One region of the Streptomyces sp. P5F9 genome, then DNA from elsewhere that is predicted to be linked to it. Evidence: riboswitches for the same ligand, from Rfam matches in the RefSeq annotation. Region 1 holds a riboswitch; the other holds the start of a gene.

Region 1 (10,081 bases):
GTCTACGACAGGTCTCCGATCTGCACGCACGCTCTCGGCGTCTACCTCGGACGCCCCGTCCCCGAGACGCTCTCCGCCGAGATCGACAGGATCACCCGCGAGCGGGTCTACGAGCAGCAGGTCTTCTTCGTCCGCACGATCGGTTTCTGCCGGCCCACCGCCGCACGCCGGATCAGCTACGAGGAGTCGCTGGAGTTCGAGCGGATCCACGAACAGAGCTATCGGCGGTTCGGCTACGACCTCGTGGAGGTGCCGGCCGGCGAAATCGCCGATCGGGTGGCGTTGATCGCGGAGACCATGGCGCGGCTCTCGGCGTGATGACCCCGCTGACTTGGGGCGCATTGACATTCGGGTCGATGCCTCAGAAACTCGATCACATGACCAAGGTCCTGCTGCTCACCAAGGAGCGCTGCGTCGACCTTGTCCGCGTGTCCAGCGCCCTGTGTTGATCCCCTGATCCACGGCTCGCAGATCCACAGATCCACGCCGCGTTCCCCTCCGCCCGGCTGACCTCAGCCGCGGTTCGAGGGACGCCCCTGCACTCACCGACCCGGACACCCCTAGGTTCGTCGTCGGTCACGCTGCGATCGGAAGCACGATGAGCCCGGAATTTCTCTGGTACATCCCCAACACCGTCGAGCCGGGCCACCGCGGCGACGACACGACGGACGGCTGGGGCTCCATCGAGTACTCCACCGACCTCGCCCGCACCGCCGAGCGACACGGGTGGGGCGGCGCGCTCCTCGGTACCGGGTGGGGCCGCCCCGACACCTTCACCGTCGCCACCGCGCTGGCCGCCCGGACCACCACCTTCAAGCCCCTGATCGCGATCCGTCCCGGCTACTGGCAGCCGGCCCACTTCGCCGCCGCAGCAGCGACCTTGGACCAGCTCAGCCGCGGCCGGGTCCTCGTCAACATCGTCGGCGGCCTCGACCACCTGGCCGCCTACGGCGACACCCGCAGCGATCCGGCCCAACGCTACGCGCGCACCCAGGAGTTCCTGCGTCTCGTACGGCGGCTGTGGACCGAGGAGGACGTGACGTTCGCCGGTGAGCACTTCCAGGTGAGCGGCTCCACGGTCGCGCCCCGCCCCTGGACGACGGCCGGCAGAGCACATCCGACGCTCTACTTCGGCGGCGCGTCCGAGGCCGCCGAGCGGGTGTCGGCGGCCGAGGCGGACGTGCAGCTCTTCTGGGGCGAACCCCTTGCCGGGCTCGCCGAACGCATCGACCGGCTCAGGACGTTGAGCGACCAGGTCGGCCGCCGGCACCGGCCGCTCGAATTCGGCCTGCGGATCACCACCGTGGTGCGCGACACCACGGAGGAGGCGTGGCGGGCGGCGGAGGAAAGGGTCGCCCGCATGGCGGCGGGCTCGGCCGACGAGCTGACCTGGACGGGCAACCGGAAGACGGCCGTCGGACAACAGCGGCTCTACGACCTCGCTGCCGGCGGTGAGGTGCTCGACACCTGCCTGTACACCACGCCGGGCAGGTTCGGCGGCGGGGGAGCGGCGACGACCTGGCTGGTCGGCTCCGCCGCCGACCTGGCCACGGCGCTCGACAACTACCGCAAGCTCGGCATCACTCACTTCGTCCTCTCCGACACCCCCTACAAACAGGAAATCATCCGCGTCGGCGACCAACTCCTGCCCCGGCTGCGCTGATCCGCGTGCTGCCGAACGCCGTCCTCATCGTCATCGGCGGGCTCCCCGGCACTGGGAAGACCACGCTGTCCCGGCTCCTGGCCGCACACGTCGGGGCGGTGCACCTGCGCGTCGACACCATCGAGCAGGCACTCGTCCGCTCCGGCCAGGCCCAGCACCCTGTCGGGCCGGCCGGATACGTCGTCGGGTACGCCCTGGCCGAGGAACACCTCCGGCAGGGTCTCACCGTGATCGCGGAGTCGGTCAACCCGCTGGCCGTCACCCGCGACAGCTGGCGCGACGCGGGAGCCCGGGCGGGCATCCCGGTCGTGGAGGTTGAAGTGATCTGCTCGGATCCGGCCGAGCATCGGCACCGGGTGACCTCCCGGTCGGTCGACATTCCCGATCTGCCGCTTCCGGACTGGCAGCAGGTCCGCCGCCGCGACTACGAACCCTGGAACCGTGACCACATCACCCTCGACACCGCCGGACAGGGACCGCGGGAATCGCTCAACTCCCTTCTCCACCACCTCGATCGACTCCGGCTCCTGCCGCGGCGGTGAGCGCTTTCCCCTCGCACCGGTGCGAGGCCCGGGGACGTCTTGACGCAGGCAGAGCAGTCGATCTACGGTGAGCGCGAGCTACGAGTTCCGGTGATCAAGCCCTGGCTGGCCGGACGGCAACCCTCGACGCAGTGGGGTGCCCCAGGTGACGGCTCGGCGGATGTTCCTGTTCTGCAAGTGCGTTCCCACCGGCCTCAGTTGCCGGCGACACCCCTAGGAGGACGACGTGGCAACCGGCCTCGTGCTGTGCTCCCGGCGTCATGTGGATCTGCTGCTGGTCTCCAGCTGTCTCTGTCACAGCTGACCCGCTCCTCGCGCAGCACTCTCACCTTCACCCTCCCCCTTCACGCGACAGCGCGCGCCCGGCATGTCCTGCCTGCCGCACCCCTTTCGCGCACCCACCATGCGGAGACAGAGACCAGCCATGGCACACTCCAGCACCGTCAGACCGCTTCGACCCCTCGGCGCCCTGTCCCTCGGCACGGCGTTCTTGGTCGCCCTCACCGGCTGCACCAGCAGCAAGACGTCCACCGGCTCCGACGGTCCGACGATCACCGTCGGCACCACCGACCAGGTGACCAGCCTCGACCCGGCGGGCGCCTGGGACGCGGGCTCCGGCACCATCGAGAGCGAGGTCTACGCGACCCTCCTCAGCGTGAAGAACGGCGCCACGGAGGTCTCCCCGGACCTCGCCACCGGCATCGAGCTGACGGGTCCCAAGCAATACACGGTGACGCTGAGGAAGGGCCTGAAGTTCGCGAACGGCCACCGACTCACCTCCTCCGACGTCAAGTTCAGCTTCGACCGCACACTGAAGATCGCCGACGAGAACGGCCCCTCGTCCCTCCTGTACAACCTCGCCTCGGTCGCCGCCCCGTCACCGACCACGGTCGTCTTCACCCTCAAGTCCGCCGACGACACCCTGTTTCCGCAGGTGTTGTCCACGGCGGCCGGCTACATCGTCGACGAACAGACCTTCCCCGCGGACAAGATCCTCGACGACAAGGCCATCGTCACGGCCAAGCCCTGGAACGGCCCGTACGGCGTCACGGGCTACGACAAGAACTCGCTGGTCTCCTTCACCGAAAACAGCGCCTACGGCGGCCAGTTGGGCACCCCGAAGACCAAGAACATCCAGCTCAAGTACTACACCGACGCCAGCAACCTGAAGCTCGACGTCCAGCAGGGCACCGTCGACGCCGTCTACCGCACACTCACCACCGCCGACCTCGACGACCTGGCCAAGAAGAAGGACATCAAGGTCCACACCGGTTCCGGCAACGGCATCCGCTACATCGTCTTCGACTTCCAGACCCAGCCCTACGGCACCAAGACCAAGGACGCCGACAAGACCAAGGCGCTCGCCGTCCGTCAGGCCGTGGCCGACTCCGTCGACCGGGCCCAACTCGCCCAGCAGGTCTACAAGAACAGCTACCAGCCGTTGTACAGCTCGGTGCCCGACGGACTCACCGGCGCCACCGACTCCTTCAAGTCGCTCTACGGCGACAAGAAAGGCGGCCCCGACAAGGCAGCGGCCGCCGCACGGCTGAAGGCGGCGAAGGTGACCACCCCCGTCACCCTCAACCTGCAGTACAACAGCGACCATTACGGCTCGTCCTCGGCCGACGAGTACGCGCTCGTCAAGACCCAGCTCGAAGCCACCGGCCTGTTCAAGGTGAACCTCCAGTCCACCGAGTGGACCCAGTACGGCAAGGACCGCGTCAAGCACCTCTACCCGCTCTACCAACTCGGTTGGTACGCCGACTACTTGGACGCCGACAACTACCTCTCGCCCTTCTACTCCGCCAACAGCTGGGTCGCCAACGGCTACGACGACCCCGCCGTACGGGCGCTGATCCAGAAGGAGGAGACCGAGACCGACGCGGCCAAGCGCGCCGAACTCCTCAAGCAGGCGCAGGACAAGGCCGCCGCGCAGGTGCCGCTGCTGCCCCTGCTCCAGGGGTCCACCGCGATCGTCACCCGTACCGATGTCAGCGGTGTGCCGGACGCGCTGACCAGCGCGTACACCTTCCGCTGGGCGGGACTGTCGAAGAAGTGAGCGCCCTGACCCAGGAGACGACCCCGGGCGTCGTCGGCACCCCCGCCGACGGCGCCGCCGGGTACGGACTCGCCCGCTACCTGGTGGTCCGCTTCCTCCTCATCATCCCCACCGTGTTCATCCTGGTCAGCCTGGTGTTCTTCCTGATGCGTGCCACCGGCGACCCGATCAGCGCCGCGTTCGGCGACCGGCTCACCCCGGACCAGCTCCAGGCGAAACTCCATCAGGCGGGCTACGACCGGCCGTTGCTCACCCAGTACCTCGACTATCTGAAATCCCTGGCGACCGGCGACTTCGGCCGCACCGTCACCGACAACGAACCGGTCACCCATGTCCTGGGCACCTACGGCGCCGCCACCGTCGAACTCGCCTGCTACGCCCTCCTCGTGGCCCTCGCCGTCGGTGTACCGCTGGGCATGGTGGCGGCCTCGTACCGCGACCGCGCGCCCGACGCGGCACTGCGGCTCTTCGCCGTCCTCACCTACGCCACCCCCGTGTTCTTCGTGGGGCTACTGCTGAAGCTGGTGTTCGCCATCCAACTCGGCTGGCTGCCCGCCTCCGGACGGGCGAGCACCGACGTCCAGCTCTTCCTCCAGAACCAGACCAGCACCACCGGCTTCTACCTCGTCGACGCCCTCCGCAGCGGCGACGGAGCAGCCGTCACCGACGTGCTGAAACACGCCGTACTGCCCGGCGTGGCACTGGGGCTGCTCGTCGCCGGCATCCTCCTGCGGCTGGTCCGCACGAACCTGATCGGCACCCTCGGCGCCGACTACGTCGAGGCCGCCCGCTCCCGAGGCGTCGCGCCCTTCCGCCTGGTCACCCGGCACGCCACCCGGCCCGCCCTGATCCCCGTCGTCACCGTCCTGGGACTCCAGGTCGCCGGACTGCTCGGCGGAGCGGTGCTGACGGAGACCACCTTCGAGTGGAAGGGCCTCGGCTACGAACTCGCCCACTATCTGACGGTCCGTGACTTCCCGGCGGTGCAGGGCATCGTGGCCCTGTTCGCCGTCGTCGTGGCGGTGACGAACTTCCTCGTCGACGTGGTCGCGGCCCTCATCGATCCCCGAGTGAGGTACTGAGCCGTGGCCCAACTCCTCGTGCGGCGGCCCACCTTGCTGTCCGACCGCATGCGCGCACGACTTCACACCGGCGGTTCGATACAGCGCGCCATGCTGCTCACCGGCGCCGTACTCACGGTGCTGTTCGTCCTCACCGCCCTCCTCGGACCGCTGCTCGCCCCCTACGGATACGCACAACTCCAGGACGGGGGAAGGCTGTTCGGCTCGCAGCAACACCCCAGCGGCGCCCATCCGCTGGGCACCACCATCGCCGGGTACGACGTGCTCTCCCGTACGGTGTGGGGCGCCAGGACCGCGCTGGAGATCATCCTCGCCGCGCTGCTGCTCTCGGTGATCCCCGGCACCGTACTGGGGCTGGCCTCCGGCTATCTCGGCGGGCGCCTCGACCGGCTGCTGGTGGGGCTGGCCGACGCGCTCTACGCGTTTCCGCCGCTGCTGCTCGCCATCGTCATGTCGATCGTGATCAGCGGCGGACAGTCGAGCCTCGTCGGCGGTCTCGGCGCGGCGGCCTGTTCGGTCGCCGTGGCGTTCGTACCGCAGTACTTCCGTGTCGTACGGGCCGAAGTGACCCGCGTGAAGGCCGAGCCCTTCGTCGACGCGGCCCGGGTGATCGGCACCGGCACCTGGCGGATCATGTTCCGGCACGTGCTGCGCAACTCCGTCCGCACGCTCCCCCTGATCTTCACCATCAACGCCTCCGAGGCCATCCTCACCCTCGCCGGGCTCGGTTTCCTCGGCTTCGGCATCGAACCCAACTCGGCGTCCGAGTGGGGTTACGACCTCAACCGCTCGGTGGCGGACGTCACTTCGGGGCTGTGGTGGACCGCGATCCCGCCCGGCCTGGCCATCGTGCTCACCGTGCTCGGCACGACTCTGCTCGGCGAGAGCCTCACCGACCTCGCGGACCCGCGACTGCGGCGACGCGGCGGCACGGCCGCGAAGGCGACCGCCACCGGAACGGACGGAGGCGCGGACGATGACTGACCTCCTGCGCATCGAGGACCTGCACGTCACCTTCGCCACGGACGCCGGCGCCGCCCCCGCGGTGAACGGCGTGAGCCTGTCCGTCGCACCGGGCGAGGTACTGGCCCTCGTCGGAGAGAGCGGCAGCGGCAAGACCGTCACGGCCAAGTCGGTCCTGGGTCTGCTCCCCGCCACCGCGACCGCCCGCGGCCGGGTCCTCCTGGGCGACGGCACCGCCGACCCCGCCGAGGACGTCCTCACCGCGTCTCCTGCCCGGCTGCGCGCCCTGCGCGGCACGCACGCCGCGATGGTCTTCCAGGAACCGTCCACCGCACTCAACCCGGTCTTCACCATCGGCTGGCAGCTCACCGAAGGCCTGCGCGCCCACGGCCACGGCGGCAGCAAGGCCGAACGCCGGGCCCTGGCCGTCGAATGGCTCGACAAGGTCGGCATCCCCGACCCCGCCACCCGCGTGAACCACTACCCCCACCAACTGTCCGGCGGCCAGAAGCAACGCGCCGTCATCGCCATGGCCCTCGCCCTCGGCACCCGGCTCATCGTGGCCGACGAGCCCACCACGGCCCTCGACGTCACCGTGCAGGCGGAGATCCTCGAACTCCTGCACCGCTGCCGCACCGACTTCGGCACCGCCGTCCTCCTCATCACCCACAACATGGGCGTCGTCGCCGACCTCGCGGACCGGGTGGCCGTGATGAGCGAGGGCGAGATCGTCGAACAGGCCCCGGTCCGCGACCTGTTCGCCGCGCCCGTCCACCCGTACACCCGCGAACTGCTCGCCGCCGTACCGGTCTTCGGGGAGCGGAGCCGGACGCAGACCTCCGCGACGGGCGACGAGCAACCCGTCGTACGGGCCGCCGGGCTGGTCGTGGACTACACCGGACGACTGGGAAGGAAGGGCTTCCGCGCGGTCGACGGCGTGAGCTTCGAGATCCGCCCGGGCGAGGTGCTCGGGCTGGTGGGGGAGAGCGGCAGCGGCAAGACCACCATCGGCCGCGCGGTCGCCGGTCTGACGGCCGTCACCGGCGGTGAACTCACTGTGTTCGGCGAGCCGTTGACGGCCCGCCGCCGCACCCGCGGCCGGGCCGGCCACATCGGCTACGTCTTCCAGGACCCCGCGTCCAGTTTCAACCCGCTCCTCACCATCGCCGACAGCGTCGCGGAACCACTGACCGTCCACCGGCGCGAACTCGGGGCCGCCGCGATCCGCGCCGAGGTCGAGGCGCTCCTGAACTCCGTTCATCTGCCCAGCAGTTACGGCGACCGCTATCCGCACGAACTCAGCGGCGGCCAACGGCAGCGCGCGGCGCTGGCCCGGGCGCTCGCCCTGCGGCCCCCACTGATCGTCGCGGACGAGCCGACCTCCGCCCTCGACGTCTCCGTCCAGGCGAAGGTGCTCGACCTCTTCACCGAACTGCAACGGGAGTTGGGCTTCGCGGCCCTGTTCATCAGCCACGACCTCGCGGTGGTCGAGCAGGTCGCCGACCGTGTCGTCGTGCTGCACCGCGGCCGGATCGCCGCGTCCGGTTCCACGGCCGCGGTGCTGGGCAGTCCACAGGACGACTACACACGGCGGCTGGTCGCCTCCCTGCCCGTCGCCGACCCGGTACGGCAGAGCCGCCGCAGGGGCCGGACCGTCGATGCCTCCGAGGCGCTGGACGAAGGAGTGGCACGCGCATGAGCGACACCGTGGCGGACCTCGTCGACGAGGTACTGAGCAGCACCCCCGTCATCGACGGCCACAACGACCTCCCGCTGGCGCTGCGAGCCCGATCCGGCTACAGCGTCGACGGGCTGGACGACGGGCGCCCCGACCTCCACACCGACCTGCCCCGGCTGCGCGCCGGAGGGGTCGGCGCGCAGTTCTGGTCGGTGTACGTCTCGTCCCAACTCCCCGAACCCGAGGCCGTGGTGGCCACGCTGGAGCAGATCGACGCCGTGTACCGGCTCGTCGCCCGCTACCCGGACACCCTGCGGATCGCCTACACCGCGGCCGACGTCGAGCGTTCGCTCGCCGACGGACGGATCGCCTCCCTGCTCGGCATCGAGGGCGGCCACAGCCTCGCCGAGTCCCCGGGCGTCCTGCGGTCCTACGCCCGGCTCGGCGTCCGGTATGTGACCCTCACCCACAACGACAACACCACCTGGGCGGACTCGGCCACCGACGAGCCCGGCGTCGGCGGCCTGAACGACACGGGCCGCGCGATCGTCGCCGAACTCAACCGCACCGGCGTGCTCGTGGACCTCTCCCATGTCGCCGACTCCACCCAGCGCGCGGCGCTCGCCGCATCGACCTCCCCGGTGCTGTTCAGCCACTCCTCCGCACGCGCCCTCAACGACCACCCGCGCAATGTCGCCGACCCCGTCCTGGAGTTGCTGCGGGACAACGGCGGTGTCATCCAGCTCACCTTCGTCCCGTACTTCATCTCGGCCGAAGTCGCGGAGTGGGCACAGGAGTTGCAGGCCGAGCGGGAACGCCTCGGGCTGCCCTCGCACCCCTGGACCTGGCCGCGCGCACCACGGCCGGGCGAGGACCCGGCCCAGGTCGCCAAGGAACTCGCGGCCGGTTTCGCAGCATCCGCCGACGACCGGCTGCGGCGCTGGACCGAGGAACACCCCCGGCCCGAGGTGACGGTGGCCCAGGTCGCCGACCATGTCGAGCACGCCCGTGAGGTGGCGGGCCGGGACCACATCGGCCTCGGTGGCGACTACGACGGCGTCGACCACCAGCCCACCGGGCTCGCCGACGTCTCCGGCTACCCAGTGCTGCTGCGCGAACTCGCCGACCGCGGCTGGTCCCGGTCCGACCTGGAGGCACTGACCGGCCGCAACGTGCTGCGCGTCCTGCGCGAGGCCGAGCACCGAGCGACCGAACCGCTGTGGCCGACGGCTCCGCTGCGGTGAGCCGCCGACGCCGATGGGCCGACGCGTTCGCCCGGTGGACACCGGGTCTGCTTGCGGTCGGCTGCTGCCTGGGGGGACTCCCGCTGCCCGAGCTCCCGGCCCGCGAAAAGACACCGGAGCCGCACGGCGGACCGCCGTACGGCCACCCGGAGTGCCTCGCCGCCCACATCCCGCTGACGGATGCGGAGCGGGAGCTGTGGTCAGACCTCGGCCAGACGGTTTGAGCAGGGTCCTGCGGTCCGCTCGCGCCTGTACGGCTGCGACTCCTGCATCCGATGTCTACCTCCCTCAAACTGCTGGTCGAGCAGGACCAGGCGCTGCGCCAGCGGCAGCACGAACTGGAGCGGCTGCGGCAGCAGATGCACAGTCTGCTGCCGCTGTACCAGGAGAACTTCGCGGGTGAGCCCCAGCATCCGCACGTGCAACGCATCGAGGACCCGAGGGCCGCCCGGGGGATCCTCACCACGATCACGGTCGAGGCGAAGCGGGAGATCCTGTTCCCCCTTCCCACCCAGGACCCCTGGGAAGAACCCGCGGACCTGGACCGCGGAAGATGGCTGCGGTGCGCCGGCACGCGCTCCGAACTCCTCCGGGTGCTGTTGCCGGAGGCGGCCAGGTTCGACGTGCGGGTGCGCGAGCAGTCCGTGGTCACGGCGCTACGGCGCACCCTGACCGGCGCGTGGGACGAGGCACGGCCCTTCGACGGCAGCTCCCACCACGACAGCGCGCGCTCCACCTCGGCCCTGATCGACGAGGCCATTCCGCGCATGTTGCTCACGGGAGGGTGTGACGACCCGGACGTACGACGGGATCCGCTCGTAGAACGCGACCGGCTCGCTCGGCTCACCCA
Region 2 (5,926 bases), on a different contig from region 1:
CGGTGTCGGCCCGGGTCGCGTCCCGCGCCTGCGCCAACTCCTCGCGCAGCCGCTCCAGTTCGGCCCGGCTCTCCTCGTCCGCGCGCTCGGCGTCGGCGCGCAGTGCCTCCTCGCCGGCGGCGGTCACGAGCTTCACCCAGCCGGTGGGGCGCAGAACATAGGCCGCGGCCGCCACGTCGAGCGGATCCGCGGCCGGGGGCGGCGAGCCGGAGTCGAGAGCGCCCGCGAGCTCCGCCTGGGCCTCTCTGAGCTTCTCCCCGATCCGCTGCCGGAACAGCGGATCGGTCTCCAGCGCGGCAGCCATGGCATTACCCGCGAACTTGGCGCGCCGGTTGGGGGCGAAGCGGGCGTACTGTCGTAGCTGCGCGGGCAGTTCGGCTACGGTGAGGCCGCCGAAGCCGTCCGACACGATCTGCACGACCCTTCTCCGCACGCCGTCGGGCAGCGGACGGTCGAGCACCTCGGCGGCGCCGTCGCCCGGCCCCCCGCCTGAGTTCTCCACCATCCTCACACCCCAATACGTGTGCGGGGCCGCTCCCTCTCAGGAGCCGGCGCCCGGCCTGTCCACGAGTTCCACCTGATCCACGGCGTTGCACCAGCGGCAGCGCACCGACTCGATGGTCTCACTGACCACCTCGCGCTCCTCCACCTTCGGCTCACCCGCCAGGTCCAGGTGGAGGTACTCCACGACCTTCGACGAACGCGTCACGTCGAAGCGCGTGAGGTTGCCGCAGAGGGTGCAGCGCCACCGCGTGGAGCCGGTCGGCAGGGGAACCGTCATCGTGGCTGTCCGCTTCCTTCTCGTTCCAGTTTCCGTGATCGCCGGTTTCCCCGGCGAGTGTGGCTCGTAACCCTACGGCCTGGCGGGTACTCGCCGCTCGGCCGTCCACAGCGGCGAGGCACGCTGTGCCGCTACGCCCCGTTACGTCATGCTCTGTAACCGTGATCAGCACCTGGGGCTCGGCCCTCGTCAGGACGTTCCGCGGCACCTCGGCGCCCATGACCTACGTCCTGATCGGCCTGTGCTGCCTGATCTTCGTCCTCGGCCCGGCCTCGGGTTTGGTCCCGTCCTACGGCACCGGGGACGCGCTGCTCGCCGTACAGCGGGCGTACTTCCGCCGCTGGGGGGTGGTTCCGGCCGAACTGTTCGACCACCCCACCCGAGAGGCCCTGACCCCGGTCACGGCCCTCTTCATCCACGGCAGCTGGATCCATCTCCTCGGCAACATGCTCTTCCTCTACGTCTTCGGAGCGATGACCGAGGAACGGCTGGGCCGTGTCGAGTTCACCCTGTTCTACCTGGGCTGCGGCTACCTGGCGCTGCTGGGCTACGCGGTGGCCAACGCCGACTCCGAGCAGTCCCTCGTCGGCGCGTCCGGGGCGATCTCGGCGGTCCTCGGGGCGTTTCTGTACTTGTTCCCCCGGGCCCGCGTGACGAGTCTCCTCCCCTTCCTCTTCTTCCTGCCGCTGCGTTTCCCGGCCTGGGTCGTCCTGCCGTTCTGGGCGGCCCTGCAGTGGCTCGCGGCGGGCCGGGCCGCGCAGGGGCCGGGGGTGGCGTACCTCGCCCACCTGGTGGGCTTCACGCTGGGCTTCGGTTACGCGTGGGTGAGATTCGGTCGTACCACTAGAGTTGGGGCCGCCCCAGTAACGGTCCCCGAGGGAGAGAACCAGCCGTGATCACCGCGATCGTCCTCATCAAGACCAGCGTGGACCGGATTCCCGAGATCGCCGAGTCGATCGCCGCGCTCGAATCCGTGAGCGAGGTCTTCTCCGTCACCGGGACGTACGACCTGATCGCGATGGTCCGGGTCCGGCAGCACGAGGACCTGGCCGAGGTGATCCCCGGGCGGATCAGCAAGATCCCCGGGGTCGAGGGGACGGATACGCACGTGGCGTTCCGGACGTACTCGCAGCATGACCTTGAGGCCGCGTTCGCGATCGGGCTGGACTCCTAGCGGGCGCCCAGCCGCTTCCCCAGGGCGACCAGCGCGCCCCGGTTCACGACCTCCCAGGCCGGCAGCTCGGTGCGGTGACCATCACCGCCCCGCAGGTCGGCCCACCGGTGGGCCGACAGCCCGCCCGGGCCCCGCTGCCGGACGTGCTCGACGACGGACCGTATCCGCTGGTTCTCGGCTCGGTCCTGGTCCGCCGAGCCGACCTGGATCTGCCACTCGTCGACGATGAAGGCCTGTTCCACCCCGTCGGCGATCCGCCCAGCGACGGGGCCGCCCGTCGGAGACCAGGACGAGCCCCTCCTCGTACAGCTGGACCGGCCTGCCGCCGAGGAGCCGCGGCAGCCGTCGTACGACCGCCTGGGTCAGCGGTTCGCCCAGTCCCGTCGGAGTGCCCACCCCCGGATGGTCACACGGCAGGCACGCAACGGCCGTCCTGCGTACGGTAGTTCCACTTCGCGCCGTCGGTCACGAGCTCCCGTACGGCCGTGATGAAGCGCTCGACGTGCTCGTCCGGGGTGCCCGCGCCGAAGCTCACGCGGATGGCGTTGAGGGACTTCTCGCCCGGGGCCGCCTCCGGGGCGCCGCACTCGCCCTGGGTCTGGGGGTCGCTGCCCAGCAGGGTGCGGACCAGGGGGTGGGCGCAGAAGAGGCCGTCGCGGACGCCGATGCCGTACTCGGCGGAGAGGGCGGCGGCGAAGTGCGAGCTGTTCCAGCCGTCGACGACGAAGGAGATCACGCCGACGCGCGGGGCGTCGTCGCCGAACAACGACAACACGCGCGCCTCCGGGACCTCCGCCAGGCCCGCCCGCACCTTCTCGATCAGGTGCTGCTCGCGGGCGACCAGGGTGTCGAAGCCCGCCTCCGTCAGGGCCTTGCAGGCCGACGCGATGGAGTAGGCGCCGATGACGTTCGGGGAGCCGGCCTCGTGGCGGGCCGCGCTGTCGTGCCACTCCACGTCCACCCCGCCGTCCTCGCGCCGCGTGACCTTGCGGCTGGCGCCGCCGCCCGCGAGGTAGGGGTCGGCCGCCTGGAGCCAGTCGGCGCGGCCGGCCAGGACGCCCGAGCCGAAGGGGGCGTAGAGCTTGTGGCCGGAGAAGGCGATCCAGTCGACGTCGAGGTCCTGGACGGACACCGGGTGGTGCGGGGCGAGTTGGGCGGCGTCCAGGACGATCCGGGCGCCGTGGGCGTGAGCCGCGGCCGCCAACTCCCGTACCGGCCACAGCTCGCCGGTGACGTTCGAGGCGCCGGTGACGCAGACCAGGGCCGGGCCGAACGGGTCACGTTCGGCGAGGGCCCCCTCCAGGGTCTCGACGGCCTGGCCCGGGGTGCGCGGGGCGTTGAGGTAGGTGACCTGGGCGTCCTTCCAGGGGAGCAGGGACGCGTGGTGCTCGGTCTCGAAGACGAAGACCTGGCAGTCGGCGGGGAGGGCGGCGGCGAGGAGGTTCAGGGAGTCCGTCGTGGAGCGGGTGAAGATCAGCTGGTCGTCGGGACGGCAGTCCAGGAACTCCTCGACCGTCCTGCGGGCGTTCTCGAACAGGTCCGTCGACAGCTGCGAGAGATAGCCGGCGCCGCGGTGCACGCTGCCGTAGTACGGGGCGTAGGCCGCCACGTCGTCCCAGACGCGCTGGAGGGCGGGGGCGCTGGCCGCGTAGTCGAGCGCCGCGTAGGTGACTTCGCCGCCCGTGACGAGCGGGACGGTGACATCCCGGCCGAGAACGGGCAGCGGGGCGCACGTGGTCGTGGCGGCGGCAACGGTGGAGACAGACATGGCGAACTCCCGTGAGAGGCAGGCGAATTCACTGCGCGAGCGGACATGGCTCCGGCGCAGGAAAGGGTGAAAGGGGATGTGCGGAGTGGGGGCTTCGCGCCCTATCGCATTCGCTTGCTCACAGAGAACTCCCTCGATGACCAGGACCCCTGGTGTCTTTCGAGGGGCCCGCGCTTGCCGCAGACCTCGCTGCCTACGGCCTGGTCTTCACCCGGGGCACCCCGCCACGGACGGAGGGTTGCCGGACAGTCGGCCGGGGCCTCATGACTGTCACTCATGACCTGGTCGAAAAATTTACGCGAGGTGATCGTCGTCCCGCAACCCGTGTCCGGATCGCGGGACGACGACCGCCGTACCGCTACGCGTTGCTGGCGGCCGCCCAGCGCTCCAGCGTGCGCTTGGCCGCCCCCGAGTCGATCGACTCCCGAGCCTTCTCCATCCCGGCCCGGATCCGGTCCACCAGCGGCCCGTCCCCGGCCTCCAGCGCCACCAGGGCAGCCGCCGAGTTCAGGAGTACGGCGTCCCGTACCGGGCCCGTCTCGCCGTCCAGGAGACGGCGGGCGACGCCGGCGTTGTACTCGGGGTCGGCGCCGCGCAGGGCTTCCACGGGGACCAGTTCGAGGCCGACGTCCCTCGGGTCGAAGGCCTCCTCGGTGACCTTGCCGTCGCGGACGATCCACACCCGGGAGGTGGCCGTGGTCGTCAGCTCGTCGAGGCCGTCGTCGCCGCGGAACACCAGCGCGGAGGAGCCGCGTTCGGCCAGCACGCCCGCGATGAGCCCGGCCATACGGGTGTCGAAGCAGCCGACCGCCGACGAGGTGACCTTGGCCGGGTTGGTGAGCGGGCCGAGGAGGTTGAACGCGGTCGGCACCCCCAGGTCCCGCCGGACCGCGCCCGCGAACCGCATCGTGGGGTGGAACTTGGCCGCGAAGCAGAACGTGATCCCGGCCTCCTCCACCACCTGCGCGACCCGCTCGGGCGACAGCTCCAGGTTGATGCCGAGCCGCTCCAGCACGTCGGAGGAACCGCTCGCCGAGGACGAGGCCCGGTTGCCGTGCTTGACGACCTTCGCGCCGGAGCCGGCGATCACGATCGCGGACATCGTCGAGATGTTGACCGTCTTGGCCCGGTCGCCGCCCGTGCCGACGATGTCGACGGCCGGCCCCGGGATGTCCAGCGGCTTCGCGTGGGCGTACATCGTCTCGACGAGGCCGTTGATCTCCTCGACGGTCTCGCCCTTGGCCCGCAGCGCCACCAGGAAGCCCGCGATCTGGGCGTCCGCCGCCTCACCGCTCATGATGCGGTCCATCGCCCACGCCGTGTCGGCGGTGCCGAGGTCCTGTCCGGCCAGCAGCGCGCTCAGTACGTCGGGCCAGGAACGGGCCGCCGCGGTGTCGCCTCCAGCGGGGGTCACAGCGCTCATACGGCCGCTCCTGGGTGTCGTAGAAACCTGCTTCGAAAGACGTGCCCCACCCTATCCAGCGCGGGGCACGGCGAAGGGCCCCGTCCGGTGTTCGGACGGGGCCCTTCGACTGTGGCGTGGCGACGCCTCAGCGATCAGTGGTGGCCGTGGCCGCTCGTGATCTCCTTGTACTCCTCGACGGTGGGCTTGGGGATCTGGGACTCCTCGCCGTAGTACGCCTCGCTCAGCTTGGCGCGCAGCTTCTGGGAGCCCTTCACCTTGCGCTCGACGCCGTTCTCGTCGACCGTCGCACCGATCGCGGCCGGCTCGTACTGCTCGTGCGCGGTGAGCGTGTGCAGCGCGTCCTGGCTGAGCGGCTCGTGCACCTCGATGAACTCACCGTGCGGCAGGCGCTTGATGATGCCCGACTCGCGGCCGTGCAGCACCTTGTCCCGGTCGCGGCGCTGGAGACCGAGGCAGACCCGCTTGGTGGCGATGAAGACCAGCACCGGCACCACGAAGAAGCCGACGCGCACGAACCAGGTGATCGAGTTGATCGACAGGTGGAAGTGCGTGGCCCAGATGTCGTTGCCGCCACCGATGAGCAGGACGAAGTACCACGAGATCCACGCGGCACCGAAGGCCGTACGGGTCGGGACGTTGCGCGGGCGGTCCAGGATGTGGTGCTCGCGCTTGTCGCCGGTGACCCAGGACTCGATGAACGGGTAGACCGCGATCGCGACCAGGACCAGCGGGAAGATGACCAGCGGGATGAACACGCCCAGGACGAGCGTGTGACCC

The links. A riboswitch is a leader RNA that binds a small molecule or an ion and turns the genes downstream of it on or off. The one in region 1 is predicted to bind S-adenosylmethionine.
Region 2: linked by a shared signal. The riboswitch ahead of AC31A1_RS16850 (aminotransferase class V-fold PLP-dependent enzyme) and the one ahead of AC31A1_RS00270 (ABC transporter substrate-binding protein) in region 1 are both predicted to bind S-adenosylmethionine.

What each region holds. Positions count from the first base shown of each region.
Region 1 is NZ_JBXVPZ010000001.1:50,241-60,321, forward strand. It holds gene AC31A1_RS00255 (AAA family ATPase) at 1-318, shown strand, start outside; gene AC31A1_RS00260 (LLM class flavin-dependent oxidoreductase) at 599-1,663, shown strand; gene AC31A1_RS00265 (P-loop nucleotide/nucleoside kinase family protein) at 1,669-2,205, shown strand; SAM riboswitch class IV at 2,282-2,391, shown strand; gene AC31A1_RS00270 (ABC transporter substrate-binding protein) at 2,630-4,264, shown strand; gene AC31A1_RS00275 (ABC transporter permease) at 4,261-5,346, shown strand; gene AC31A1_RS00280 (ABC transporter permease) at 5,350-6,330, shown strand; gene AC31A1_RS00285 (dipeptide ABC transporter ATP-binding protein) at 6,323-8,008, shown strand; gene AC31A1_RS00290 (dipeptidase) at 8,005-9,231, shown strand; gene AC31A1_RS00295 (DUF6059 family protein) at 9,207-9,455, shown strand; gene AC31A1_RS00300 (hypothetical protein) at 9,507-10,081, shown strand, end outside.
Region 2 is NZ_JBXVPZ010000087.1:9,038-14,963, forward strand. It holds gene AC31A1_RS16825 (NYN domain-containing protein) at 1-505, opposite strand, end outside; gene AC31A1_RS16830 (hypothetical protein) at 542-781, opposite strand; gene AC31A1_RS16835 (rhomboid family intramembrane serine protease) at 1,000-1,677, shown strand; gene AC31A1_RS16840 (Lrp/AsnC family transcriptional regulator) at 1,674-1,955, shown strand; gene AC31A1_RS16845 (hypothetical protein) at 1,952-2,197, opposite strand; gene AC31A1_RS16850 (aminotransferase class V-fold PLP-dependent enzyme) at 2,362-3,723, opposite strand; SAM riboswitch class IV at 3,889-4,005, opposite strand; gene trpD (anthranilate phosphoribosyltransferase) at 4,082-5,146, opposite strand; gene qcrB (cytochrome bc1 complex cytochrome b subunit) at 5,281-5,926, opposite strand, start outside.